Regions from separate parts of the Microbacterium sp. RG1 genome, predicted to be linked through region 2. Evidence: predicted binding sites of a transcription regulator. Region 2 holds the regulator's gene; the other holds the start of a gene.
The links. Region 2 encodes LexA, which represses DNA repair genes until DNA is damaged. Its sites were predicted from a motif close to TCGAACANNTGTTCGA; they were not measured.
Positions count from the first base shown of each region.

Region 1: EHF32_RS11520 (Rv2578c family radical SAM protein) is a predicted target of LexA. The motif match lies at 3,347-3,362, and genes of this name have one in related genera.

Region 1 is NZ_CP034121.1:2,363,698-2,378,248, reverse strand. Features, by position in the region: gene EHF32_RS11525 (DEAD/DEAH box helicase) at 53-2,212, shown strand; gene EHF32_RS11520 (Rv2578c family radical SAM protein) at 2,271-3,338, opposite strand; gene EHF32_RS11515 (M15 family metallopeptidase) at 3,447-4,412, shown strand; gene EHF32_RS11510 (hypothetical protein) at 4,449-5,621, shown strand; gene EHF32_RS11505 (acyl-CoA dehydrogenase family protein) at 5,783-6,946, shown strand; gene EHF32_RS11500 (ECF transporter S component) at 7,050-7,613, opposite strand; gene EHF32_RS11495 (siderophore-interacting protein) at 7,610-8,464, opposite strand; gene EHF32_RS11490 (energy-coupling factor transporter transmembrane component T) at 8,488-9,303, opposite strand; gene EHF32_RS11485 (ABC transporter ATP-binding protein) at 9,300-11,048, opposite strand; gene EHF32_RS11480 (TetR/AcrR family transcriptional regulator) at 11,096-11,677, opposite strand; gene EHF32_RS11475 (ECF transporter S component) at 11,682-12,230, opposite strand; gene EHF32_RS11470 (pirin family protein) at 12,293-13,267, opposite strand; gene EHF32_RS11465 (GNAT family N-acetyltransferase) at 13,264-13,557, opposite strand; gene EHF32_RS11460 (DEAD/DEAH box helicase) at 13,692-14,551, shown strand, end outside.
Region 2 is NZ_CP034121.1:450,534-465,084, reverse strand. Features, by position in the region: gene hisB (imidazoleglycerol-phosphate dehydratase HisB) at 1-521, opposite strand, end outside; gene EHF32_RS02125 (histidinol-phosphate transaminase) at 518-1,612, opposite strand; gene EHF32_RS02120 (LysM peptidoglycan-binding domain-containing protein) at 1,632-1,985, opposite strand; gene lexA (transcriptional repressor LexA) at 2,235-2,906, shown strand; gene EHF32_RS02110 (dipeptidyl-peptidase 5) at 2,956-5,094, shown strand; gene hflX (GTPase HflX) at 5,102-6,616, opposite strand; gene EHF32_RS02100 (class I SAM-dependent methyltransferase) at 6,692-7,333, shown strand; gene EHF32_RS02095 (MFS transporter) at 7,413-8,627, shown strand; gene dapF (diaminopimelate epimerase) at 8,624-9,481, opposite strand; gene miaA (tRNA (adenosine(37)-N6)-dimethylallyltransferase MiaA) at 9,535-10,446, opposite strand; gene miaB (tRNA (N6-isopentenyl adenosine(37)-C2)-methylthiotransferase MiaB) at 10,446-11,990, opposite strand; gene EHF32_RS02075 (choice-of-anchor G family protein) at 12,068-13,846, opposite strand; gene EHF32_RS02070 (hypothetical protein) at 13,843-14,551, opposite strand, start outside.

The DNA.
Region 1 (14,551 bases), 1.3 Mb from region 2:
CGTTCTGAGCGGGTGCTGTTCTCGTGCGAAGAGAACCCAGGAAGAATCACCCATGCCCAAGAACAAGAAGCCCGCCGGCGGACGTCCGGCCAAGAACTTCGAGCCCCGCTACGGCGCGAAGACCTCGTTCCAGGACCGCAAGCGTCGTCCGGGCGAGTCCTCGGCCGGCTCGACCGGCTCCAAGAGCCCCAACCACCGCGGCTACCGTGAGGAGGCCGCTGAGTCGGCCCCCAAGCGCCGGTGGACCGCCGCCGAACGCGCCGGTCGCGACGAGGCCCGCGGCATCCGCGAGGGGCGCCCCGCCCGGTCGTTCGACGACCGCCCAGCCCGTCGTGACGGCGACCGCCCCGCGCGTTCGTTCGATGACCGTCCCCGTCGTTCGTTCGATGACCGCCCGGCGCGCTCCTTCGACGACCGTCCGCGTCGTTCCTTCGATGACCGTCCCGCTCGCCGTGACGGTGACCGTCCGGCGCGTTCGTTCGATGACCGTCCTCGTCGTTCGTTCGACGACCGTCCGGCGCGCTCCTTCGATGACCGCCCGGCCCGTCGTGACGGTGACCGTCCGGCGCGTTCGTTCGATGACCGTCCTCGTCGTTCGTTCGATGACCGTCCGGCTCGCCGTGACGGTGACCGCCCCGCGCGATCGTTCGATGACCGTCCCCGTCGTTCCTTCGACGACCGTCCGGCGCGCTCCTTCGATGACCGTCCGGCTCGCCGTGACGGTGACCGTCCGGCGCGTTCGTTCGATGACCGTCCTCGTCGTTCGTTCGATGATCGCCCGGCTCGCCGTGACGGTGACCGCCCCGCGCGATCGTTCGGTGACCGTCCGGCGCGTTCGTTCGATGACCGTCCCCGTCGTTCCTTCGACGACCGTCCGCGTCGCTCGTTCGACGACCGCCCCGCGCGCCGCGAGGGCGGCAACCGTTCGGATTGGAACGCGACGGCCGCCAAGGCGCATGACCAGCACGTCGACGTCGTGCACGAGCGTCTCGAGGCCGAAGCCGTCCAGGCTGAGACCATCGAGGGGCAGGGCTTCGGTGAGCTCGGTCTCGGTCAGAACATCGTGAAGGTGCTCGCCGAGCTCGGCGCCCCCAGCCCGTTCCCGATCCAGTCCGCGACGATCCCCCCGATCCTCGAGGGGCGTGACGTGCTCGCCCGTGGCCGTACCGGCTCCGGCAAGACCATCGCCTTCGGCGCGCCGCTGGTCGAGCGCATCCTGCGCTCGCAGGCGGGCACCCGTCGCGAGTTCGGCCGCCGACCCAAGGCGCTCATCCTCGCGCCCACGCGTGAGCTCGCCCTGCAGATCGACCGCACCGTGCAGCCGATCGCCCGCAGCGTCGGCCTGTTCACCACGCAGATCTACGGCGGCGTGCCCCAGGCGCGCCAGGTCGGTGCGCTCAAGAAGGGCATCGACATCATCATCGGCACCCCCGGTCGCATCGAGGACCTCATCAACCAGGGCAAGCTCGACCTGTCCGAGGTGCAGGTCTCGGTGCTGGACGAGGCCGACCACATGGCAGAGCTCGGATTCGCCGAGCCCGTGCAGCGCATCCTGCGTCTGACGGGCGAGGGCAGCCAGAAGCTGCTGTTCTCCGCCACGCTCGACCGCGAGGTCGCGGCCCTCGTCGACGAGTTCCTCGTCGACCCGGCCGTCTACGAGGTCGCGGGCGAGACGCAGGAGACCGGAACGATCGACCACCGTGTCTTCGTCGTCGACCACCGCGACAAGGCCGAGCTGCTCGCATCCCTCGTGGACCGCGACGGCAAGACGCTCGTCTTCTCGCGCACCCGCGCGTTCGCCGAGATGCTCGTCGAGAACTTCGAGGATGCCGGCATCTCCGCCGTCGCCCTGCACGGAGACCTCAACCAGGCCAAGCGCACGCGCAACCTGCAGCGCCTGACCGACGGCAAGGTCAACGTGCTGGTCGCCACCGACGTGGCGGCGCGCGGCATCCACGTCGACGACATCGACCTGGTCATCCAGGCCGACGCTCCTGATGAGTACAAAACGTACCTGCACCGCTCGGGCCGCACCGGCCGCGCCGGCCGCAGCGGCACCGTCGTCACCCTGGTGCCGCGTCAGCGCCGCCGTCGCATGACGGAGCTGCTCTCGCGCGCCGAGATCGACGCGCCGTTCGAAGAGGTGCGCCCCGGCGACGACGTCGTCGAGGAGGTCGCCGGGCGCCAGCTCGCCGACGTCGCCTCCGCCTGACGCCGAGTCCCGCAACGCCCCCTCGCCCCGTGCGAGGGGGCGTTGCCGCGTCTGGGGGTCAGAACAGCCGCGCCGGCTGCGGCGCCGGTCCGGTGGCGCGCACGGATGCGGCGGCTGCCGCCGCACGCGCGCCCGGGGCGACCGGACGCGCACGCACCGGCTCCTCCTCGTCGCGGCCGTCGAGCCCGTGCGCCCGCAGCAGGGGCCGCACCCGCCGCGCGAGCCACTGGCGGTACGCCTTCGGGGCGCTCACCGACGCGCCCGGATACAGGCCCAGGTAGCTCGAGACGAGCTCCGGATGCTCGCGCCGCAACCACGCCATGAACCAGGGCTTCACGCCGGGGCGCAGGTGCAGAGCGCCGTAGACGACGCGGATCGCCCCCGCCGCTCTGATCCGCCGTAACGCGTCGTCGAGTGCCGCGATCGAGTCGGTCAGGTGCGGCATCACGGGCATGAGGAAGACCGTGACGCGAAAGCCCGCATCCGTCGCCGCGCGCACGGTGTCGAGGCGTGCTTGTGCCGTCGGTGTGCCCGGCTCGACAGAGCGTTGCAGGTCGTCGTCGAAGAGGGCGATCGACATCGCGATGGACACCGGGACCCGCTCGTGCGCCCGCTGCAGCACCGGCAGGTCGCGACGCAGCAGCGTTCCCTTCGTGAGCAGGGAGAAGGGGGTTCCGGACGCGGCCAGCGCGTCGATGACGCCGGGCATGAGTCGGTAGCGCCCCTCTGCACGCTGGTACGGGTCGGTGTTGGTGCCGAGGGCGACGTGCTCACGACCCCACGAGCTGCGGGCGAGCTCTCGCTCGAGCACCTCGGCGATGTTGACCTTCACCACGACCTGGGTGTCGAAGTCGCGACCCGCATCGAGGTCGAGGTACGTGTGCGTGCCGCGGGCGAAGCAGTACGTGCAGGCATGGCTGCATCCGCGGTACGGGTTGATGGTCCAGTCGAAGGGCATCGCCGACGAGCCGGGAACATGATTCAGCGCAGAGCGTGCCGCGACCTCGTGGAAGGTCATGCCGGCGAACTCCGGCGTCGTCACCGAGCGCACGAGCCCCTCAAGCCGCTCCATCCCGGGCAGCGCCGACGCATCCTCCTCGCCGACCTTCTGACCGTTCCACCGCATGACGAAAGTGGAACAAAGATTCGAGTCGATGTCAACTCGTCGTGGACAAGATTCGTACGGGAGTCTGATCCGACTCGCCGGGTGTGCAGGCGGGAGGCACAATAGAGCGTGATCTCCACCGCGTCACCCGAGACGCTCACGTCGCGCCGCGCTGCGCGCGTCGCGTCCGGGCGTCTCCGCCGCCGTCGTGTCGCGGTCGCGGGCGCGGCGGTGGCTGGCGTCGTCGTCGCGATCCTGTGGGTGAGCGCTCTCCTGGCGGGAGCGCCGGTGGCATCTCCCGATGCACCGGCAGGCCCGCCCGCCGCGCAGAGCATCCCCGCGCCCGTCTTCACCCGGGCGCCTGCGGCAGCATCGATCTGCGACGACCCCGCTGTCGCCGCGGCGGTCGCGGCCGGCGACGACGAGGCCGTGATCGTGGCCGCCGGCGGGGGAATGTCCTTCCGCGAGGCGGTCGTCTCCGGAACCGCGCCCTGTATCTCGCTGTCGGATGCGGCACGGCGCTGGGTCGTCGTCAACAAGCAGCGGCCCTTGAGTCCGCTCGACTACGAGCCGCAGGGCATCGTGCAGGTGCAGGGCCTGCAGACCTTCAACGCGGGAGTGCTCCGCCAGGATGCCGCGGCCGCGCTGCAGCAGATGGCGGAGGCCGTCGAGACGGCCGGCGTCGGCTCGCTCGGTCAGCTCAGCGGCTACCGCTCGTACGACACCCAGGTGACGACATACCAGGAGAACGTGGCGCGCGGCGGACAGGCCGAGGCGGAGGTCTCGAGCGCCAAACCGGGTTTCAGCGAGCACCAGCTCGGGCTCGCGATGGACCTCATGCCCTGCGGCAGCGGATGCGGCACGCTCGACGACTTCGGAACCTCCCCCGAGGGTCAGTGGGTGGCGGCGAACGCCTGGCAGTTCGGCTTCATCGTGCGGTACGAGCAGGGGCACACGCCCGTGACCGGGTACGAGGCGGAGCCCTGGCATCTGCGCTACATCGGACCCGAGCTGGCGCGCGCCTACCACGAGGGCGGCTGGCACACGCTGGAGGAGTTCTTCGGCCTCCCCGCCGCGCCCTCCTACACCGGCTGACCCGGCTCACCGCATCCGGAGACCTAGCATGGAGACATGATCCGCCTTCTGTTCTTCGTGGGGGCGGGGATGGCCCTCGGCGCTCTCGTGGTCTCGGAGATCGGCCCACCCGGGGCCGGCGAGATCACCTTTCCCCTCGGGATGGCCCTGGCGATCTTCAGTGGCATCCTGATACTGATCGCAAGGGCCACGCGAGGAATGCCGGCCGCGTCGACCGCAGACCTCGACACGGCGCGATCCGAGGGCAGGATGGCCCTCGCACGCATCGACGCGGTGACCCAGACCGGCACATTGATCAACGATCAGCCGGTGTGCGATCTCGACCTCAGCATCCAGCCGCTGGAGGGTCCCGCATATCGCGCGCGCGTCCGCCAGATCGTGCGGCTCGTGGACATCCCCGGGGTCCAGCCGGGGAGCCTGCGCGCGGTCGCACTGCTGAGCGCGGACGGTGCAGACGTGGCGATCGCCGACGATGACGTCACCCAAGCGCCGTACGCGGGAATCCGGATCCCCCCGCAGGCCGAACTCGGCGAGCCCCGCCTGCCCGAGCCCGGGACGGTCACGATCAAGGGGCGGCGGCGCGGACCGCTGATCGGCGTCGGCCCGAAGGGAAGAGGAGCGCGGTTCGTCCTGTTCGCCGTCGCGTTCCTCGTCGCGGGCGCATCGGTGGCCTCGCCCTACCCGACAGCGGTCGCGCAGACCGTCACCGCGCTGGGGGAGGGGCGGCTCACCGCGGATCTCCGCCAGCCGGAGGTCACCGCCGATGCGGTCGCGGCGCTCACCGCCAAGATCGGGCACGACCGGGTGGTCAGTATCTCCGTCGGCGAGGACGTCATCCTCGTCGATGCCCCCGTGACGCCCGGCTCCACCGACACCGACCGCTGGGAGTACCGCCGCGGTGAGGTGACCCGCGACGGTCCGACGCCGTCGCAGCCGGATTCGGCCGCCGAGCAGTTCTCGCTCGACGAGGTTTCCTGGCCCAGGCTGTGGACCGCGATGCAGGCGGCCGCCGACGCAGAGGGCATCGACAGCCTGAGCGGCGTCGCACTGCGGCTGGAGCGGGTGGCCGACAGCGACATCGACTCGCCGACGTTCGGGCAGCACGCGGGGCCGGTGCGCGCGCGTTTTTGGTTCGACGGCGACTACCGCGCGGTCTTCTACGACGTCGCCCCGGACGGTACGGATCCGGTGCGCACCGAGGGTCGCTGACCCGCTGGAGGGCCTCCACAATCGCGACACTCGGTTTCGGTGTGTGTGGGATGCGATTCCACAGCGTGGTGTGCTCCGGTCGCATCCGCCGGTTTAGGATCGCGTCAGGCGATGGCGCCGCAGCGTGTCGACGCAGGCGCCCCGAGATGGAGGAGACGTCCGTGGAACGCGACATCTACGACGAGGATCACGAGGCCTTCCGGGAGGTCGTGGTCGAGTTCATCAAGCGCTACGGCACGAACGCCCGGCGCGAAGCGTGGGATGCGGCCGGTGAGATCGACCGCGAGACCATGAGGGCCGCCGGCGACGCCGGGATCATCGGACTGTCGGTCCCCGAGGAGTTCGGCGGCGCGGGGATGCTGCAGGACTACCGCTTCCGCGCCGTGGTCAACGAGGAGGTCATCAAGGCCGGGCTCGGGTCGCTGGCCGGTGCCTTCGGCATCCAGGACGACCTCGCCGTGCCGTACCTCGCTCACTTCGGCACGCCGGAGCAGAAGCAGAAGTGGCTGCCCGGCATGGCCACCGGTGAGGTGATCGGCGCGCTCGCCATGACCGAGCCCGGTGCGGGCAGCGATCTGCGCGGTATCTCTACCGTGGCGAAGAAGGTGGACGGCGGGTGGATCCTCAACGGCGCCAAGACGTTCATCTCCTCCGGTGCGACGGCGGACCTCGTCGTCACCTTCGTCAAGACGGGCGAGGGCAACCGCCCCGACGCGTTCAGCCTCGTGCTCGTCGAGAACGGCATGGAGGGCTTCGATCACGGAAAGAAGTTGCACAAGATGGGCTTCGCCGGGCACGACACCGCGGAGCTGTCGTTCACCGACGTCTTCATCCCCGACGAGAACCTCATCGGGGGCGAGCCCGGTCACGGCTTCGTGCAGCTCATGCGCAACCTCCCGCTCGAGCGACTGTCGATCGGCGTGGCCGCGGCCGCTGCTGCGGAAGCGGGCCTGCGTTGGACGCTCGAGTACACGAGCAGCCGGGAGGCGTTCGGCCACGCGATCGCCGACTTCCAGAACACGCGTTTCCGCCTGGCCGACATGGCGACGACGGTCGATGTGCTGTGGGCCTACGTCGACCGCGCCATCGCCCTCTACGGCGAGGGCAAGCTCACGCCGGAGGAGGCCGCCAAGGTCAAGTTCTGGACGACGGAGCGCGAGTGGGAGGTGCTCGACGCCGCCGTCCAGCTGCACGGCGGTTACGGCTACATCCTCGAATACCCGGTCGCCCGCGCGTTCGTCGACGCCCGCGTGCACCGCATCTACGGCGGCACGAACGAGATCATGCGCGAGATCGTCGCGCGTCAGGTGACCGGCCGGAAGTAGCCCGGGCGGCGCGAGCGCGCCACCCGGTGTTCGCCTGTCACAGATCGACGCGCGCGCGTCGATCTGTGACAGGCGAACGGGCAGGTTGGGCCGATCTCCGTGGTCAGCGGGTCCGGCGGCGGGCGAGGCGTGCGACGCCCGCGCGCCGGAGGGCATCGGCGATCACGACGCCGATCGCGGTGCCCGCCAGGCAGCTCGCGATCGTGAGCGCGAAGAAGCCGATCATCGCGGGCAGCGGCATGGTCCACAGGTCGAAGTACTCGGCTGCGAACAGCGGATAGACCACGCCGATGATGAGAGCGCCGGCGACGTGCAGCCAGGTGCTCCAGGAGCGGTACAGCACCAGCAGGAACGGCAGCTCGGCGAAGAACGCCCACCACAGGTTGGTGCCGATGTAGGGCAGTACGACGATCCCCGAGATGAGGCCCACGAGAAGGCCCACACCGGGGCGCTGCAGCAGCCGCAACGCGATGGTTGCCGGCAGCAGCCACATCCCCGCCAGCGCGACCGACGCGAACGGGACGACCGCGAAGAGCAGCGTCGACAGAGCGGTCACACCCCACAGCACCACGCCGCCGGCGACACCGATGGCGGCGCAGGTCAGCAGCACCAGGGTCGGGATGCGGCCGCGCGCCGTTCGCGGCGCCTCGGCGGACGGGGCGCTCATGCGTCGACCTTCGCGGACTGCGACGCGGACCGGGCCGCCCCCAGCCGCCAGTACCCGATGAAGCTGATCGAGGCCTTGTCGAGGCCGCGGGCCACGAGTGCGCGGCGGGCGGATGTCGGTAGCGACTGCTCGCCGACGATGAACGCGTGTGTGCCCTCCGCGTGCAGAGGGATCTCTTCGAGGGCGGCGAGGGCGAGGGCGCCGGGACGGGTCTGCGCGTCGCGGACGAGCCACCGCACCTCGACGCCGGCGGGCGCCTCGAACGCCAGCGCATCGGCCTCGGACGGCACCTCGATCAGGGCGACGCCCGTCGCGTTCACCGGCAGCGAGGCACACACCCCCGACACCGCGGGGAGCCCCGTCTCGTCCGCGGCGAGGATCACCCGATCGACGCCGCGTTCCGGGTCGAACCCGAGCCCCTCGTCGATGATCACGACGCTGTCACCAGGGCGTGCGGATGCGGCCCATCGCGACGCAGGGCCCGCGTCGGGTCCTGTGCCGTGCAGCACGAAATCGACGTCGATCTCCGCGCCGGCGCCCGCGGTCGCTGCCCGATACGCGCGCACGGTGTAGTTGCGCATGACGGGACGCACGCCGTCCGGGATGCGCAGGTACTTCAGGTACCCGAGCAGCTTGTTCGCCTTCGCGGGGATCCGATCCAGACCCTCGTCGCCGCCGACGGGGAGGAAGAGGCGGAACCACTGGTCGTAGCCGAGCGGGACGAACCGGTCGATCTCCCCCTCGCCGAGCGTCACCCGCATCCAGTGTTCGCTGAGGCGTGCGGTGCGGAGCACCCGCAGGTGCAGGAGGTCGGGGGAAGCGGGTTTCACGAGGCGGGAGAACCGAGCCATGCGGAGCCTTTCTGTGGGGTGTGTCAGGCGCCGGCCCACGGGCGCACGATGATGAGGACCACCGCCGAGGCGGCCCAGAACGCGAGGACGAAGACGACGTCGCGGATGCGGAAGGGCACCAGATGACGCTCGGTGCGGTCGGGGAAGGCGCCGAACGCGCGCGCGTCCATCGCGAGGGCGACGCGCTCGGCGTGCCGGATCGCACCCGCGAGAAGGGGGACGATGTACCCGCCCCAGCGGGCGATCGCGGCGAAGGGCCCCCGCCCGCCGTGCGACCCGCGCACCCGGTGCGCCTGCCGGATCACCTCGAGTTCGTGCGCGAACCGCGGCACGAAGCGGAACGCGGCGAGAGCCGTGTAACCGATGCGGTACGGCACGCGCAGCTGCTGCACGAGCGACCGGGCGAGATCGGCTCCCGAGGTCGTGAATCCCGCCGCCAGGGCGAGCGCCAGGATCGCGATCAGGCGCAGCGCCGTGGCGAAGCCGATCTCGAGTGCGCCGGAGAACAGCCGCCACTCGCCGATCTGCAGCACGAGCGGCGTCGTGTCGACCTGGGCGGCATCCGTCCACACGGCGAAGCCGCATCCGAGCACGAGAACGGCGGCCGGCAGCGCCAGGAACAGTGTGAGCAGCACCTGGCGCGACGCCCGCGCGCCCACGAGCAGCAGCGCGTAGGCGAGGGCGAGGAACACGAGCGGAGTGGTCGTGTCGCGCACGAAGACCAGCGCGAGGCTCGGCGGGATGATCGCCGCGAACTTGGCGAGGGGGTTGAGCGCGTAGAGGAAGCGGGCCCCGGATGCCGCTGCGGGAGCCGCGAACGGGTCGATCGTCGCCGTCATGGCAGATCCGCCAAGCGCACGACTCCGTCGAGGGCGGGATGGCCCTCCAGCTGCGCGAGCGCGCGCCGCATCGGCGGCGGACGCAACCCGGCTCGCTCGATGAGCGCCGCGTCGGCGAACACGTCGGACGTGCGGCCGGATGCGGCGACGCGCCCCTCGTGCACGACGACGACGTGATCGGCGTACTCCGTCACGAGCTGCATGTCGTGCGTGACCACGAGCACCGTGGTGCCCGCCGCGTTGAGCTCGGCGAGCAGGGCGAGCAGCTCGTCCGCACGCGCCCGGTCCTGCCCGAAGGTCGGTTCGTCGAGTGCGAGCACCGGCGCGCCGGCCACGAGCGCCGTACCGACCGAGAGACGGCGCTTCTGACCGCCCGAGAGCAGGAAGGGATGCGCCTGGGCACGCTCGGCCAGGCCGAACCGGGTGAGCAGCTCGTCGGTGCGACGGCGGACCTCCTCGTCGGCGAGCCGCTGCCGCCGCAGGCCGTGCGCGATCTCATCGGAGACCGTATGGGCGATGAACTGGTGCTCCGGATTCTGGAACACGAAGCCGATGCGGGCGGGAAGCGTCCGGGCGTCGGCGCGGCCGACGTCGGTCCCTGCGACCGTCACGGTGCCGCGCGGGGGGACGACGACTCCCGCGATCGCCTGCAGCAGGCTCGTCTTCCCGGCGCCGTTGGCTCCGACGATCGCGACGAAGGAGCCCGCGGCGACGCTGAGCGACACATCGTGGAGCACCTCGGTGCGTCCGCGCCGCAGGGTGAGCGAGCGCACCTGCACGATCGGCTCGCGGACCGTGCGCGGCGCGGTGCCCGCCGGCACGATGTGTGCGACGGATGCGGGTGCAGGCTGCGCCTCGAGCGCCGCGCGCAGCTCATCCGGGCTCAGGGGCAGCGGCTCCATCCGGTACCCCGCGGCCCGCAGCCGGAGCGCCGCGAGGGTGGAGGTCGGCAGCCACACGCCGAGCTCGTGCAGCTCGTCCGCGCGCGTACGCAGCACATCGTCGGCAGCCCCGTCCGCGATGACCGCGCCCGCCGCATCCAGCACGACGACGCGATCGATCAGCGGCACGGCCGCATCCAGGTTGTGCTCGATCAGCAGGATTGCGCGATCGCCGGCCGCGACCAGGTCGGCAAGCGTCGCGTACACCTCCTCGATGCCCCGCGGATCGAGGTTGGCCGTGGGCTCGTCGAGCACCAGGAGAGGGGAGCCCATGGCGAGGGCAGCGGCGATCGCGAGGCGCTGGCGTCCGCCGCCGGACAGGCGGTCCGGGTTCTCGTGGCGACGGTCCCAGAGTCCGACGCGGCGCAGGGCGTCTTCGGCGCGGCGGAGCACCTCATCGACGGGCAGGCGCAGGTTCTCGGGTCCGAAGGCGACTTCGTCCAGGAGCGTGCCGGTGACGAGCTGGGCATCGGGATCCTGGAACACCATCGCCACCTGCGTGCTCAGCTGAGCGACCGAGGCGTCACGGGTGTCCAGGTTCCCGGCTCTCACGCGACCGGCGACCTCGGCCGGGATGTCGTGGGGGATGAGCCCGTTCAGCGCCAGAGCCAGCGTCGACTTGCCGGAACCGCTCGGCCCCAGCAGCAGCACGACCTCGCCGGGATCGATCCGGAACGAGACGGATGCGGGAGAGGGACGCGTCGCGCCCTCGTGGGTGATCGAGAGGCCGTCGACCTGCAGAAGGGGTGCGCGGACGCCGGATGCGGCGGACGGAGCGTCGCGATCGGCGGAGGCAGCGGGCACGGAGGATCCAGAGTTCGGACGGGCGGGTCCTCCCAACTTAGCCTAACCTAACTCGGCTTCTCCAGGAGCTCGTCGATACTGCGTTCGTAGGCGGCCGTCAGCTGCGCCGGTCCCATTCCGCACAGGAGCGCGAACTGCAGTCCGCGCCACTCGGCGACGACGCGCGTCGCGGCGAGCTCGGCCGCATCCGGAGTCCACCCCTCGGCGACGAACACCGCGCGCACGCGGCCCACCCATCCCGTGCCGAGGTGCGAGAGGAACTCGTTCCAGCGTTCGGGATCGCCGAGCGCGACCGCGAAGCGGTGGAAGAACATCACCAGGTACGACCGGTTCTCGGGGGCGCCGATATCCTGCCACGCCCGCAGCAGGCGTTCCCGCAGCGGGACGTCGTCGGCGGCGAGGCGCTCGAAGACGGCGGCGAGGTGCGGGAAGCGCTCGATCGCGATCTCGGATGCGGCCTCCAACAGCCGCTCCTTCGAACCGAAGTAGTACAGCAGCATCCGGTTGTTGGAGCCCACCGCGCGTGCGATGCCGGACAAGCTGAGATCGATGAGGCCGTTCTCGAGGATGAGGTCCGCCACGAGCTGCGCGAGCCGGCGGCGTTCCGGGCTGTCGGCGCCGTCGGTCATCGACTCAGCGCCCGCCGCGCACGACGCCCGCGCGACGCAGTCCGATGCCGACCCAGAGACCCACGGCGGTCCAGGCGACGGGGGCGAGGACCGAGACGGCGAGGTAGGCGACCTGCGCCCAGATCGGAAGCGTCTTCAGGTGCGCGGCGAAGAACACCGCGGCGGCGATGATCACGCCGATGACGAGCGCTGACACGAAGAAGCGCCATGCGCGCCACGACCGGTACCGGGTCGCGGCGGCGACCACCTCCTGGATGCCACCGAACAGCACGGCCGTGCCCAGGAACTGCAGTGCGTACTGCGGCGCGGTGGCGCTGGAGACGAGGGCTGCCAGCAGATGCGCCAGGAGCGCGACGCCGGGTCGGCGCAGCACCTCCTGCGCGATGATACCGGGCAGCACGTGCACGCCCAGGAGCAGGCCGTACAGCGGCGGGACGAATCCGAGGAGCGGCACCGTGGCCCAGCCCGCGATGCCGCCGAGGATGCCCGTGGCCACACCGATCGCGGCGCAGACGAGCAGCACGCGCGTCGACAGAACGGAGGTGCGGGCCACCTCCCCAGACTATCGGCGCCAGGGCGATCTGCGGCTCGGAGCGACCGGGAGAACTCCGCCGCTCAGAGCCGGCGCCGACGACGCGTCAGACGCACAGCCGGCAGCGGGGGTGCGGGGACGCGTTCGTCACCGTGGCCGACGACGTGCGCGAAGCGCGCCGCGCCCGCTTCCCACTCATCGCGGGCCGCCACGATCTCGTCGTGATCGCGCCCGACGAAGTTCCACCACATCACGATCTCGTCCTCGAAGGGTTCGCCGCCCAGGAGGAAGAGGGTGGCGTCCTCGTCGCTCGAGATCTCCACCTCGCCGCGCGCGCGGCCGAGATACAGCAGCTGCAGCCCGACCAGCTCGGTGTGCGCGGAATCCGCCGTGTGCACGCGCGGGGTCCCCGCGACGCCGACCAGCGCGTACTCCCAGTCCGCGCGCAGCGGCAACGTGACGCGGGATCCCGCGGGCACGCGGATCTCGGCGCCCACGATCGGCGTATAGGCGGATGCGGGCGAGCGCACCTCCGCCAGTTCTCCCATGACGACGGTGGCGCTGCCGCCGCCGTCCAGTGCCAGCTCGGGGAGGTGGATGTGCTGCTCGAAGGCGGGCTCGCCGTGGCGACGCGAGTCGGGCAGAGCGATCCACAGCTGCAGGGCGTCGAGGGGGATCGGGTCGTCGGTGACCGAGTACTCGGAGTGTGCGATCCCGCGTCCGCTCGTCATGAGGTTGAGCTGGCCGCGGGAGATCAGCACGTCGCTGCCGATGCCGTCACGGTGGCGGACCTCGCCCACCAGCGGCCAGGTGACCGTCTGCAGCCCGATGTGCGGGTGCGGCTCCACCCGCATCCGCACCTCCTGGGGGCCGAAGCGATCGAGGAAGCACCACGCGCCGACCATCGGCAGCTCGCGCTGCGGAAGGGCCCGGTGCACCTGCATCGCGCGTACTCCGCCCAGGGGCACCTCCCGCGCGTCGAGCACGACGGCGCGGGGGCCGTCGCACTCGACCGACTGCTCGAGGCTCTCCTCGGCGTCAGCGTCGAGTCGGGTCATGGCCAGGCGACCTTGAGACCTGGGACTTCGTGCTCGCGCAGGTACTTCGCGACGAACGGGCAGAGTGGCACGATCGTCTCGCCGCGCTTCGCCTCATCCTCGAGCGCGCGTTCGACCAGGATGCTGGCGACGCCGTGGCCTTTGAACGCGGGGTCCACCTGGGTGTGGGGGAACACCGTGCGACCCTCCTCGTCCGTGTAGAAGGCGGTGAAGCCCGCCGGCACGTCATCGAGGAAGACCTCGTACCTGTCCTCGCCGCGTTCGACGCGCACGTTCAGCTCATCCGACATGGCTCTCCTCTGCTCGCGTGCTCCCACGCTAGCCGCGGGCGGGCGGTCCCGGGCTGCGTCATCCGCAGAGAATGCGCGCGTCGCTTGACGAGCACGACCCGCCCGACGCCGCCGGATTCGGGCAGACTCGAGGGATGACCGCATCCCTCACCGAGCTCGCCCGCGCCGCCGGGGACGATGCGGATGCGCTGTACGACGCATTCGGAGACTGGACCGTCGGTCGGGGCATCGAGCTGTACCCCGCGCAGGACGAGGCGGTCATCGAGCTCGTCTCCGGCCAGAACGTGATCCTGTCGACGCCGACCGGCACGGGCAAGTCGCTCGTCGCTGTCGCCGCGCACGCCGTGAGCATCGCGCGGGGAGGCCGGAGCTACTACACCGCGCCCATCAAAGCTCTCGTCAGCGAGAAGTTCTTCGCCCTCGTGGACATCTTCGGGGCGGAGAACGTCGGGATGGTCACGGGCGACTCCTCGGTCAACCCGGATGCGCCGATCGTCTGCTGCACGGCCGAGATCCTGGCGAACCTGGCACTGCGCCACGGAGCGGATGCGTCGGTCGACCAGGTCGTGATGGACGAGTTCCACTTCTACGGCGAGCCCGACCGGGGCTGGGCGTGGCAGGTTCCGCTCCTGCTCCTGCCGCGGGCGCAGTTCCTGCTCATGTCGGCGACCCTCGGCGACGTGACCGGGATCGCCGCCGACCTCACCCGTCGCACGCAGCGCCCGACCGTCGAGGTGACGGGTGTGGAGCGCCCCGTGCCGCTGCACTTCTCCTACGCCCGCATCCCGATCCAGGAGCAGGTCGAGAAGCTGCTGGAGGAGAACGAGGCGCCGGTGTACATCGTGCACTTCTCGCAGGCCCAGGCCATGGAGCGCGCGCAGGCGCTCGCGAGCGTGAAGGTGGCCACGCGCGCGCAGCGCGACGAGATCGCGGAGGCCATCGGCGGCTTCCGCTTCACGACGGCGTTCGGCAAGACCCTCTCGCGTCTCGTGCG
Region 2 (14,551 bases):
GCGATGTGGTGCGGGTCGCGGCCGCCCAGAACGCGCACGTGCACGGTGAGCGCCGCGTTGTAGGCGATGGCCTCGAACGCGTGACGCACGAGGGACCCGGTGAAGTGACCCCCGATCAGGTGGAACGCATACCCCTCGGGCTCGCCGTCGTGGACGAGGTACGGGCGGCCGCTGATGTCGACGACGGCCTGCGCGAGCGCCTCGTCGAGCGGCACGAGCGCATCGCCGTACCGCGCGATCCCGCTCTTGTCCCCCAGAGCGGCGCGGATCGCCTGGCCGAGGACGATCGACACGTCTTCCACGGTGTGATGTGCGTCGATGTGCGTGTCACCGGTGGCCCGCACCGTCAGATCGGTGAGGGAGTGTTTGGCGAACGCCGTCAACAGGTGGTCGAAGAACGGCACGCTCGTCGAGATCGAGCTCTTGCCGGTGCCGTCGAGGTCGAGCGAGAGCTCGATCTGCGACTCGCTCGTGGCCCGGCTGAGCTCGGCGGTGCGGTGCGATGCGGGCTGCGCGGTCATGCCTGCGAGTCTATCGACGCCATGGCCGCCAGGAACGCCGTCGTCTCAGCCTCGGTCCCCGCCGTCACGCGCAGGTGACCGGGGATGCCGACGTCGCGGATCAGGACGCCGCGTTCGTACAGCGCGCGCCAAACGGCCGCAGGGTCGGCGACGCCGCCGAACAGGACGAAGTTGGTCCATGACTCGTGCGGGCAGTAACCCATCGCGCTCAGCTCGCCGCTGATGCGATCACGCTGCGCGACGATCTCATCGACCATGCCGAGCATCGTGTCGGCGTGGCGCAGAGCGGCCTCCGCTGCTGCCTGCGTCAGGGCGCTGAGGTGGTACGGAAGCCGCACCAGACGAAGAGCGTCCACGACGGCGGGATCAGCAGCCAGGCACCCGACGCGCGCACCCGCGAACGCGAACGCCTTGCTCATGGTGCGGGAGACGACCAACCGCTCGCGCCCGGGCAGAAGCGAGATCGCCGACGGGGTGTCCCGCGGGGCGAACTCCTGATAGGCCTCGTCGACGATGACGATGCCGCGGCTGGCCTCGTACACCGCCTCGATGACGTCGAGGGTCATCGGCGTTCCGGTCGGATTGTTCGGGGCGCAGAGGAAGATCACGTCCGGGTCCGCCCGACGCACCTGTTCCGCGGCGGACACAGCGCTCAGGCTGTAGTCCTCGGCGCGAGTGCCGGCGACCCAGTCCGCCCCCGTCGCCCGGGTGAGCAGCGGGTACATCGAGTACGTGGGCGCGAAGCCGAACGCGGTGCGCCCAGGACCCGCGAACGCCTGCAGGACGTGCTGGAGGACCTCGTTGGACCCGTTGGCCGCCCAGATCTGCTCCGCGACCAGTCCGCCACCGAGGTAGCCGGCGAAAGCCGCGCGCAAACGGCTGAACTCGCGGTCCGGGTAGCGGTTGACCTGTTCGAGGGCGGCGCCGATCGACGCGAGGATGTCGGACGCGACGTCGGCCGGGACGGGATGCGTGTTCTCGTTGACGTTCAACGCCACCGGAAGCGGTGCTTGGGGCGCGCCATAGGGCTTGAGTCCGCGCAGATCGTCGCGGATCGGCAAATCATCGAGGCTGATCGTCACGCGCTCCATCGTAGAACCGCGCAGGACCTCACTCGCCCGAGGTGTACTCCGCCGGGATGGCCAGACGTTGCCCGGCGCTCACCTGCGCGCCCGGCAGGGTGTTGAGCCGCATGATCGCGTCGACGACGTCTCGCGGGTCGTCTTGCGGAGCGACCTCCTCCGCGATCGACCACAGCGACTCCCCCGCCATCACCGTCACCATCTCGAACGAGCCGGCGGCTGCGCCGGGCTCGCGGGAGGCGAGCGCGGACCCGCCGCTGATCACGCCGACGGCCAGCGCCGCGACGACGGGCAGAGCGACGAGCCAGGCGAGCACCCGACGACCGCGCGCGGTCAGACGCAGGCGGGTGGCGACGGGGGCGGCGAACTCGATCGTGCTCATGACGACTCCTTCAGGACGGGAAGAGATTCGTACCCGACCCTCCGGCCGGGAGAGCCGGGTACGAACTTCTCTTCCGAAGCTATCTTCGATTTACAGTACTGTCAAGCGATCGCGAAACCGGTCGAGTTTCGAAGACGACACGCCCTGCGCATGGACTGGATCGCCGCCGATTCCCGCTACGGTTTCGCTGAGGACACCGAATCACCGACCTCCGACATTCGAACGGAACAGACCCGACGGGAGCGCCGCATGGCCGCCAACCAGAAGCCGCAGACCCGCCGGCGCAAGAGCCTCAGCGACAAGCAGCTCGCGATCCTCGAGGTCATCCAGCACTCGATCGCCCGCCACGGCTACCCGCCGAGCATGCGCGAGATCGGGGACGCCGTCGGACTGAAGTCGCTCTCGAGCGTCACGCACCAGCTGAACCAGCTCGAGCTCTCCGGTTATCTCCGACGCGACCCCGGCAAGACGCGTGCCATGGAGGTCCTGATCGATCTGCCGGGCACCGCCGCCGAGAACCCGGCCGACGCCGCACCCGCCGTGGGCGATGCCGCGCTGGTTCCGCTCGTGGGGCGGATCGCTGCGGGTGTGCCGATCACCGCAGACCAGCACGTCGAAGAGATCTTCCCGCTGCCCCGCCAGCTCGTGGGCAAGGGAGACCTGTTCATGCTGAAGGTGTCGGGAGACTCGATGATCGACGCGGCGATCTGCGACGGCGACTGGGTCGTGGTCCGTTCCCAGCCGACGGCCGAGAACGGCGACGTCGTCGCCGCGATGCTCGACGGTGAGGCGACCGTGAAGACGTTCCGGCGCCGCGACGGGCACGTATGGCTGCTGCCGCGCAACACGGCCTTCGAGCCGATCCTCGGCGACGATGCCGTCGTGCTCGGCAAGGTCGTCGCGCTCATGCGCGCGGTCTGACTCGCCGCTCTCTTCGGACGACCCCCGGGCCGCCGCGTAGCGTGGGGGCATGACCGCCACCAGCTCCTACGGTTCCTGGCCCTCGCCCATCTCCGCCGCCGACGTCGCGAGTTCCTCCACGCGCTTCGACGGTGCGCGGTTCGTCGGCGAGGAGATCTGGTGGGCGCAGTCGGCGCCCGAGGAGGGCGGCCGCATGGCGGTGCGCCGTCGACAGCGCGACGGTCGGATCGCGGATGTCCTTCCCGCTCCGTGGAACGCGCGATCCCGGGTGCACGAGTACGGCGGCGGCGCGTGGTGCGCGGCCGAGGACGGGCGACTGTTCTTCGTGGAGGCCGGCGACCAGCGCGTCTACGTCCTCGACTCGGGCAGCGCTCCCACTCCGCTCACGCCCGAGGCGGACGGCACGGCGTTCGGAGGCCTGGTGTGGGCGTCCGGCCGCCTGCTCGCGGTGCGCGAGCGCACCGCGGCATCCACCGGGGAGCGGGCCATCGTCGAGATCTCGCTCGATGGCGCCGATGCGCGGGTCATCGCACACGGCGACGACTTCGTCGCCCAGCCCGCGCTGTCTCCGGATGGTCGGCATCTCGCATGGATCGGGTGGAATCACCCCGACCTGCCGTGGGACCGCACGCGCCTGCACGTGGGGCGTCTGCGCGACGGCGTGGTCGAGGATGTCGTCAGCGTCACGGACGGCGCGGCTTCGGCGCTCCAGCCGGTGTGGACCGGCTCCGACGAGCTGCTCTACCTCGACGACGCGTCCGGCCGGTGGCAGGTGCAGCGCGTGCGACCGGACACCGGCGAGCGCAGCACCCTCACCCATGACGACGCCGACACGGGCGGCGCGCTGTGGACGCTCGGGATGCGGTGGTTCGCCCCGCTCGAGGACGGACGGATCGTCGCGGTGCGCACGAACGGCGAGGACTCTGTCGTGGTGATCGATCCCGCCGACGGCACGATCCGCTCCGCGGGCATCGACGGCGCCTCCCAGACCTTCCTCGAGGATGCGCGCGGTACGCGCCTGCTGATCACGACGGCGTCCGCATCCGCCCCGCTCGGACTCTGGCTCGTGGATGCGGACGGCACAGCGGCACCGGAACGTCTGTCCGGCGACGATCTCTCCGCACTCGAGCCGTGGTTGCCCGCACCTCGCGCGTTGACCGCCGACGGACCCCACGGCCCCGTGCACGCCTACTTCTACCCGCCGACGCATCCGGAGCTCCACGGCCCCGACGACGAGCTCGCCCCGTGCCTCGTGTGGGTGCACGGCGGACCGACCGCCCATGTGGGCCCGGCCGCATCGCGCAAGATCGCGTACTTCACGAGCCGCGGCATCGGGGTCCTCGACGTCAACTACTCCGGCTCGACCGGCTACGGGCGCGCCTACCGTGAGCGGCTGCGCGGCCAGTGGGGCGTCGCCGACGTCGACGACGTGATCGCGGCCGCGCGGCATGTCGCCGCGGCCGGCCTCGCGGACCCTGACCGACTGGCGATCGAAGGAGGGTCAGCCGGCGGCTGGACGGTGCTCTCGGCGCTGACGGGCGGCGATGTCTTCGCCGCGGGGGTCTCGCGCTACGGCGTCGGCGACGCTCGCGCGCTCGTGGCGGACACGCACGACTTCGAGTCGCGCTATCTCGACGGTCTGATCGGTCCGCTGCCGGAGACGGAGGAGGTGTACGTCGAACGCTCGCCGCTCACGCACCCCGAGCGATTCCGTGTGCCGTTGCTGATCCTGCAGGGCTCCGAGGACCGGGTCGTGCCGCCGGCGCAGGCCGAGGCCATCCGCGACGCTCTGCGTGAGCACGGCGTGCCGCACGCGTACGTCCTGTTCGAAGGCGAAGGGCACGGGTTCCGGCGCCGGGAGACCACGATCGACGCGCTCACCTCGGAGCTGGCCTTCCTCGGAGAGGTGCTCGGCTTCACCACGGACGCGCCCGAGCTCCCGCTGTCGATCGGCGCGCTGCACATCGCCGACGGCCCGGACGGACGAGAGGTGTTCGTCGACCCCGAGAGCGATGTGACGCACGCGGAGCGTGACCTCCGCGTCGTCGTCGCGCGCGAGCCCCTGCGGCCCCTCGTCGCCCGCCCGCGCACGCGGGAGTGGGCCGAGACCATGCGGGCGGCGGGATTCACGGCGACGACGAACGATCCGGACCTGTTCGTGCTCCTCCCCGCCCTCGACGGAGAATGAGGCGCCCTCAGGCGAGGAAGGCTTCGAGCCTGCCGGCGAGCGCCGCGCCGACGCGGGCGTGGAGGGCCGTGCCCTCCGCCTCGTGCAACTCCTCGTAGATCATCCCGTGCTCGTGCACGGCCGAGACCAGGTCGCCGCGATCGTACGGCAGCAGAACCCGCAGCTCGACCTCCGGCAGCGGAAGCGCATCCTCGATGACCTGGCGGAGCTCGTCGATGCCTTCGCCCGTGCGGGACGAGACGAACACCGCAGAGGGCACGAGCCCTCGCAGCAGGAGCCGCGCGTCGTCGTCGATGAGGTCGGCCTTGTTGAACACGACGATCTCCCGCGTGTCACGCGCTCCCACGTCACCGATCACATCGTGGACGGTGGCCAGCTGAGCGGCGGGATCGGGGTGCGAGCCGTCGACGACGTGCACGATGACGTCGGCGTCACCGACCTCTTCGAGCGTCGAGCGGAACGCTTCGACCAGCTGGTGCGGGAGGTTGCGCACGAATCCGACCGTGTCGGTCAGGGTGTAGATGCGCCCGTCCTCGGTCACCGAGCGTCGAACGGTGGCGTCGAGCGTCGCGAACAGGGCGTTCTCCACGAGGACGCCCGCGCGCGTGAGCCGGTTCAGCAGACTCGACTTGCCCGCGTTCGTATACCCGGCGATCGCCACGGCGGGGATCGTGTTGCGCTTGCGTTCGGCGCGCTTGGCATCACGGGCCGGGGCGAAGTCGCGGATCTGACGACGCAGCTGCGCCATCCGGGTGCGGATGCGGCGGCGATCGAGCTCGATCTTCGTCTCACCGGGTCCGCGCGAGCCCATACCGGCGCCGCCGGCGCCGACCTGGCCACCGGCCTGACGGCTCATCGACTCGCCCCAACCGCGGAGGCGCGGCAGGAGGTACTCGAGCTGGGCGAGCTCCACCTGCGCCTTGCCTTCGCGGCTCTTCGCGTGCTGGCTGAAGATGTCGAGGATCACGGTCGTGCGATCGATCACCTTGACCTTGACGACGTCCTCGAGCGCACGGCGCTGGCTCGCGGCGAGCTCGGTGTCGGCGATGACGGTGTCGGCGCCGACGGCGGCGACGATGTCTCGCAGCTCCTCCGCCTTGCCACGACCGATGTACGTCGCGGGGTCGGGATGCGGTCGGCGCTGCAGCACGCCGTCGAGCACGACGGCGCCCGCCGTCTCGGCGAGGGCCGCGAGCTCGCGCAGCGAGTTCTCGGCGTCCTCGGTGGCACCCTGCGGGTGAACGCCCACGAGGACGACGTTCTCGAGCCGCAACTGGCGGTACTCGACCTCGGTGACGTCTTCGAGCTCGGTCGACAGGCCACCGACGCGACGCAGCGCCTGACGCTCTTCGCGGTCGAACTGCTCACCGTCGCCGAAGCCGTCGGCGACGGTCGTGGCGTCCTGCAGCGCCTGCGCTCCGGCCAGAGGGCCGCGCATCCGTGCGCGAGTATCCGCTCGCGAGAGCACCCGGTCGACGTCGTCGAGCCGCTGCTCGTCGGTGGACGGGGGTGTTTCTGTCATCGTTTCCTTTCGGGGCGTCTCGCGCCCGCTCACTCTAGCCTCCCGCCTTCGGAGACTTACCGCTACGCTTCGTGTATGGGGAGTGACCACTACTTCACCGCGTCACCCGCCAGTCCCGAGAACCTCCGCACCATTCGTGTCAGCGTGGCCGGTCGCGACATCGACGTGACGACGGCCGGCGGAGTGTTCAGCCCGGATCGACTGGATGCGGGCACCGCCGTGCTGCTGAGCAACACACCGCCGCCGCCGGCCGGCGGCCACTTCCTCGACCTCGGATGCGGCTGGGGCCCGATCTCGATCTCGCTCGCGCTCTCGTCGCCACACGCCACGGTGTGGGCCGTCGATGTCAACCAGCGCGCCCTCGATCTCGTCCGCCGCAACGCGGAGAACCTCGGCCTCACGAATATCAACGCCGTGACGCCGGATGATGTTCCCGAGGACATCGCCTTCCGCACGATCCGCTCGAATCCGCCGATCCGCGTCGGCAAGAACGAACTGCACGGAATGCTCGAGCGATGGATCCCCCGACTGGACGAGCGCTCCGACGCCTGGCTCGTCGTCGCCCGCAACCTCGGCGCCGATTCGCTGCAGCGCTGGCTCGCCGCATCCTTCCCCGCGGGCTTCAGCGTGCACCGCACCGCGACCGCCCGCGGTTTCCGGGTGCTCAAGATCCGTCGCCACGGAGCGGAAGCCACGGCTCCCATCCCGCTGCCCTGACGGTGATACGCTCACCTCACAACGACTGATGGGCTGAGGGCGCAGTTCGGGCGGGGGATGCGCCGATCGGAGCTTTTCCATGCCCTCTTCCTCCTCCGTCGGCATCCGCTCGTACCGTGCGCTGCCGCGCATCGCCGGGTGGGACTACCTCGTCGCGACGAGCCTCGGACGTCTTCCCCTGTCGATGGTCCCGCTCGCCGTCCTGACGCTCGTGACCTCTGCCACGGGGTCGATCGCGGTGGGCGGCTTCGCCGCGGCAGCAGCCGCGATCGGCGAGGCCGTGGGCGCTCCCGCCTCCGGGGCGATCGCCGACCGCATCGGGCAACGTCCGGTGCTCCTCGCCGGCGTCGTCGTGCACGTCGCACTGCTCCTCGCCCTGACGTGGGGCGCAGGGCACGTCTCCGACCCCGGCGCCGTCGCTCTCGCCGCCGGGATCGGGCTGAGCCTTCCGCAGGTCGGCGCGTTCTCCCGCACCCGGTGGCTCTCGCTCGCTCCGGATGATCTGCCGACCGCCTTCGCCTTCGAGGGCGTCATCGACGAGATCTCCTACATCTTCGGACCCGCCATCGTGGGCCTCACCGCCGCGTTCGTGTCACCGCAGGCAGCCACGCTGCTCGCCGGTGCGCTCGTGGTCGCATTCGCGACACAGTTCGCCGTGCACCGCACGCATCGCAGCGTGCCGCGGCGCCGACAGGCGCCGCCGCGGACAGCAGCCCCCGCCGGGCGCCGGACTCTGCTGGTCACCGCGCTGGTCGGAATGCTGGCGATGGGCACGTTCTTCGGCGCGAGTCAGACGGGTCTCACCGCCTTCGCGGGGCGCATCGGGATCCCGGATGCGGGCGCGCTCCTCTACGCCGTCATGGCGGTGGGCTCGGCGATCACGACGCTGTCGATGGTGCTGGTCCCGGAGCGGATCGGCACCTGGACACGATGGAGCGTTGCCGCCTGCGGGATGGCTTTGGGGGCATCGCTCATGCTCGTCGCCGACGACGTCGTGTGGATCATCGGTGCCGGGCTGGTCGCCGGCGCGTTCCAAGGACCGCTGCTGCTGACGATCTTCCGGGTCGTGGGCGACGCCGCGGACGAGGGGCGGGCCGGGATCCTGTTGACCCTCACCACGAGCGGCATCGTTCTCGGCATCGCGGCGGGCTCCGCCCTGTCCGGACTGCTCGCGCAGAACCTGGGCGCTGCCGCGGGGTTCCTCCCCGTGCTCACCGCGACGCTCGTCCTGCTCGCCATGGGCGTGGTGGGCGCCGCCGCCGCCAAGGGCGGGGAGCGCACCGCATCCCGTTAGGCGAGCGTCACCTCGCCGTGGAAGACCAGCGATGCGGGTCCCGACAGCAGCACGTGCCCGTCGTGCATGCGGACGCCCAGCGTCCCGCCGGGCACATCCACGACCCACGCATCGGGCGCCGCGGGTCCTGCCCAATGGCGCACCGCGAGAGCCGCGGCGGCCACACCGGTGCCGCAGCTGAGGGTCTCCCCGACGCCCCGCTCGAAGACCCGCATCCGGATGCCGCCGACGCCCCCCACGACGAGGGGATCGCTCGGAACGACGAACTCGATGTTCGCACCGGCGGGCGGCTGAGGGTCGAGCAGGGGCTGCGCCGTCAGGTCGAGCGCTTCCAGCTCAGCCTCGGAGGACAGCGCCACGACGACGTGGGGATTTCCCACATCGACCGGCTGGCCCGGGCGCGCGACGTCCAGACCGCGGGCCCGCACGAGAACGTCGTTCTCCTCGACGACCCACTCCCCCAGATCCACTTCGAAGCCGCGCTCACTGCGCGTGAGCGTCTTGACCCCGGCTCGGGTGCCGATGCGCAACGGCGCGTCCAGCGACGCCAGATCCTGATCCTCGAGGAAGCGCGCGAACACCCGCGTGCCGTTGCCGCACATCTCGGCCTTCGATCCGTCGGCGTTGCGGTAGTCCATGAACCACTCGGCGCCGGCCGCGGCAGCGGCCGCGCCCTCGGGGATCCGCGCCGACCGCACGACACGTAGAAGTCCGTCCGCGCCGATGCCGAACCGGCGATCGCAGAGCACCGCGATCTGGTCATCGCTGAGATCCAGCTCGCCGTCCGGATCCGACAGGATCACGAAGTCGTTCCCGGTTCCGTGGCCCTTGGTGAACGGGAGCGTGCGCGACATTCCGCCAGTCTACGGGCGGGGCGGGGCAGAGCTGTCCGCCGGACGAAGGGTCGTCACACCTCGACGACATCCGCGACCGCCGTCCCCGCCGTGATGCGGCGGGCGGCGGTGTAGCGGCGGAACCAGGAGACCTGGCGCCGGGCGTAACGGCGGGTCAGCGCCTGGGTCTGGGCGATCGCCTCCTCGCGGCTCAGCCGGCCGTCGAGCTCCCCGATGGCCTGCGCATACCCGATGGCTCGCCTCGCCGTGACCCCGGTGTCGAGTCCCCTCTCGCGCAGGGCCGCGACCTCGTCGAGCAGGCCGTCCCGCCACATCTGCTCGACGCGCGCGTCCAGCCTCGGGACGAGCACGTCACGCTCCTCGTGAGCGACCAGCAGGTGGGTCCGCGGGTGCCAGAGGCGTGGGTCTTCGGGCAGCGCGGCACCGTGGGTCGCGGCACCCTGGGCCAGGATTTCGAGAGCCCGGACGATCCGCCGACCGTTGTGCGGATCGACGCGCTCCGCGGTGACCGGATCGACGCCGCGCAGGCGCTCGTAAAGCGCTCCGGGGCCGAGCTCGTCCAACTCCGCCTCCAACGCCCGGCGCAGCGCCTCGTCCCGCGGAGGAAAGCGGAAGTCGTACGCGACCGCCGAGACGTACAGTCCCGAACCGCCGACGAGGATCGCGTCGGCGCCGCGGGCGTTGATCGTGTCGATCGCCTGCCGCGCCCGCGTCTGGTAGTCCGCCACAGCGGCTTCCTCGGTCACCTCGAGGACATCGAAGAGGTGATGCGGGATCCGGCGCCGCTCGGCGACAGGGAGCTTCGCCGTGCCGATGTCCATCCCCCGGTACAGCTGCATGGCGTCCGCGTTGACGATCTCGGCCGCCCGCCCCCGTGCGCGAAGCTCCTCGGCCAGCGCGAGCGAGATCCCGGTCTTCCCCGTACCGGTGGCCCCGGCCACGATCCACAGCCGGGGCGCGGACATCACTGCTCCCGACGAAGCGACGGCAGACCCAGAGAGACCGCCTTCGGGCCGGAACCCGAGGGAGAGGGCACACCGCAGGAGTCGGCCTCCGCGCGATCCCACGCGTCGCCGGAACGGGTGCGACGGATCACGAGCGGAGCGCCGTCGGGCGAATCTGCCAGGAGGTGGAACGGAGCCGCGTGCGTCACCACGACGGAGACGACGTCACCCGGGCGAGGCACCGGCGAGGCGTCGGGGACCTCGAAGTGCACGAGTCTGTTGTCCTCGGCGCGTCCGGTGAGACGGCGCGTGGCCGCATCCTTCTTGCCCTCGCCGGCTGAGACGAGCACGTCGAGGCGGCGACCCACCTGCTTCTGGTTCTCTTCGAGGCTGATGCGCTCCTGAAGGGCGACGAGGCGCTCGTACCGCTCCTGCACGATCTCCTTCGGCACCTGGTCCGCCATCGTTGCAGCGGGGGTGCCCTCGCGGATCGAGTACTGGAAGGTGAAGGCGCTCGCGAACCGCGCCTGTTCGACGACTCGCAGGGTGTCCTGGAAGTCTTCTTCCGTCTCGCCCGGGAACCCGACGATGATGTCGGTGGAGATCGCGGCGTGCGGGATCCGCGCGCGCACCCGGTCGAGGATGCCGAGGAAGCGCTCCGAACGGTAGGAACGGCGCATGGCCTTGAGGATGCGGTCGCTACCGGACTGCAGCGGCATGTGCAGCTGCGGCATGACGGCGGGCGTCTCGGCCATCGCGTCGATGACGTCGTCGGTGAACGCGGCGGGGTGGGGGCTGGTGAAGCGGATCCGTTCGAGTCCCTCGATCTCTCCCGCAGCGCGCAGCAGCTTGCCGAACGCCTGGCGATCGCCGAACTCGACCCCGTACGAGTTCACGTTCTGTCCGAGCAGCGTCACCTCGATCGCGCCGTCGTCGACGAGCAGACGGATCTCGCTCAGGATGTCGCCCGGGCGACGGTCCTTCTCCTTGCCGCGCAGGCTCGGCACGATGCAGAACGTGCAGGTGTTGTTGCACCCCACCGAGATGGAGACCCACCCGCTGTAGACGCTGTCGCGCTTCGTGGGCAGCGTCGACGGGAAGACATCGAGGGACTCGAGGATCTCGAGCTCGGCCTCCTCGTTGTGCCGCGCGCGCTCGAGGAGCTTCGGCAGCGAGCCCATGTTGTGGGTTCCGAAGACCACGTCGACCCACGGCGCCTTCTCGACGACCGTCTGCTTGTCCATCTGCGCCAGGCAGCCCCCGACGGCGATCTGCATCCCCGCGTGTGTGCTCTTACGGGACTTCAGGTGCCCGAGGGTGCCGTAGAGCTTGCCGGCGGCGTTGTCGCGCACGGCGCACGTGTTGATCACGACCACGTCGGCCTCGGTGCCCGGCTCCGCGGGAACGTAGCCCGCCGACTCCAGCGATCCCGAAAGGCGCTCGGAGTCGTGCACGTTCATCTGGCAACCGAAGGTGCGCACCTCGTAGGTCCGCGCGCGTCCGTCCGCGTCGAGCGCGGCGGGCGAGGCGGCGATGAGGGTCGGAGCGCTCGAGGGGATCGTCATGATGGGAGCCATTCTACGTTCGCACTCCCGCCCGGAGGGATGCGGGACACGTGGCGCCGTCTCCCGCATCCCCGCGCTCAGGGTGCGGCCACCGGCCCCGCCGATGCCGTGCCCAGAGTGACGGTCGCGATGCTCGCTGGGGTGGCGAACGGCGCGAGTCCGAGGCGCAGGGCCGAGACGCGGTACTGCGCGGTCGAATCGGGCCCCGCGGCGATGTGGCCGACCCCCGGAGGGGCGTTCGCCTGGTCGGGTTGCACGTTGACCATGATCGAAAGGACGGAAGGCAGGGCGTTGACCACGCTCCCCACCGCGGTGAGGACGGCGTTGACCGCGGTGGAGAGCGTGGTGCCCAGCGTCGTGATCGCGGCGAGCACCGTGGTCGTGATCGAATTGGCCGCCGCTGTCACCAATGTCGGCCCGAGCGCCGTCACGGTGGAGATGAGCGAGGACACCGTCGGCAGCCCCAATGCGGCGAGAAGGGTGTTGATCGGCCCCGTCACGCCCGCCGCAGCGGCGGACACCGTGAAGGCCGCCGTGCCGTCCAGCACGGCTCCGATCGTGCCTGTGAAGTCGATGCCCACGTTGAGCACGTTCAGGCCGGGCAGCACCACGGGAGGCAGAGGCGGAACCGAGGGGACGGTGACGCCCGGTGCCGCGACGACCGCATCCAGATCGATGGTCAGAGTGGCGGCACGCACGGCGGCGGTCAAGGCTCCGACGACCTGCGAGCTCCAGTTGTCCAGGAGAGCGCCAACTCTGGTCACGATGGGGTTGAGGACCGTGTTGTTCAGCACGATCTCGGTGTTGGGTGCCGCGTTGTTCAGCGAGGGCAGCAGCGCATCCAGGTCGACATCGATCCGGCCGGACTGCAGATCGACCGTCACGACACCGTCGGTGAGGGGCGTCGTGAGCAATCCGCTCACGGAGTTCGCGAGATTCAGTCCCGTGACGGTGACCGTTCCGCCGACCGAGGTCGTGAGCACACCGGGAAGCGCCAGGTCGAGTCCTGCCCCGAGAGCATTCGAGAGCACACCGGAGGAACCGGTCAGCGAGTCCACCGCCGCCTGTATCGAGCTGACCCCGGAATTGACGTTCGTCACGAGCGCGGAGACCGCCGGGGAGTCCAGCCTCAGCCCCAGTCCCGCGATGCCGTACACACGCGTCGCCACCGGCGCCGCCGGAGTGATGCCCCACAGCTGCTCGCGCAGCGCCGCGCATCCGTCGAGGACGGAGCTCGCAGCGACCGCTCCCACCTGCAGCTGGGCGTCGGCGATGCCGGCGATCGACGGGAGGAGCTGCCCGATGCGCACTGTCGCGGGCGAGGGCAGATCCGCGGGAGGCGTCGTGCCCGACACCTGGACGGCGCCGGAGTTGTTGATCAGACCGGACGCCCCTGCGGCCGAACCGAAGGTGTCGACGCGGGAGTACTGGTTCGCCGCACCCAGCGCGGCCCCGGGGAGCGGAACGGAGAATCCCGTCAGATTCACACCGACGATGCTCAGCAGCGACAGGTCGAAGGGATTGGCGTAGACGTAGCTCGAGGGCGGCACGGAGCCGAGATCGACCGCGTCCGCGGGCGAGATATCCGCCCCGTCCTCGTCGAGTGCCAGTGTCATCTGCTCGAGATCGGCCACCGGATCGAGGCTCGTTCCGAGAAGGCTCCCCGACAGGAAGCGTCCGTAGGAGGTCGATTCGAACCCGGTGTCCTGACCGCAGATCAGCGACGACGTGCCGACGTCGTCCGCGTGGACCCACTCGGCGTCCGTCCACGACGCCGACGTCGCGGTGATGCTCGACGAGATCAGAAGAGCGGCCGACGCAGCGATCGACAACGGCACCAGTCTCCGCGTGTTCATGCCCCCACCTCCTGACGGCGCAGCCGCAGTGCCGCGCCGAAGCCCAGGAGCCCTGCTGCGATGGCGGCGACCGCCAGCAGCATTCCCGCATCCGCCCCGGTGGCGGCCAGACCTCCTGTGCCGGGAGCGTCAGCGGGCCGGTCCACCGCCACGGCGGTCAGACCGACGCCCATGCGCCCCGTGAGACCCATGAGAGTCGTGTCCGCGCGCGCTGCCGCATCGTCGTCGACCGACAACGTGACGAGCAGGTACTCCGGAGAGGTGGGTGTGAGCGGGCGCAGCTCGAAGACAGGAGAGGAAGCGGTGAAGTCGTCGGCGGGCGTGGCGACGGCGACCTCTCGTTCGCCGGCCGCGCAGACGGGCCCCGTGTCGAGCGAACTCCACGGCACGTCGCAGACGGCGACCGCCATCGTCAGGCCGCGCGGATGCTGCACCAGCTCACCCTCCTTGCGCAGCTCCAGAGCGAGGGTCGCGCGCGACGCATCCTCGAGACGTGCTCCCACCTGCCAGAACGCTGCGTGCCCGGGGCTGATGTCGAGGAACTCTGCGGGATAGGGCTCGCTCGAGAGGACGAGACGTCCGGGAGCGCCCGTGGGCGGAACATCGATCAGCGCGGCGTTGGCCCTCGCGGCCAGCAGCACCCCGCCGGCGACTATGAGCGCAGCGGACAGAACGGCGACGAGCACGCCGACCGACCGTCGCCAC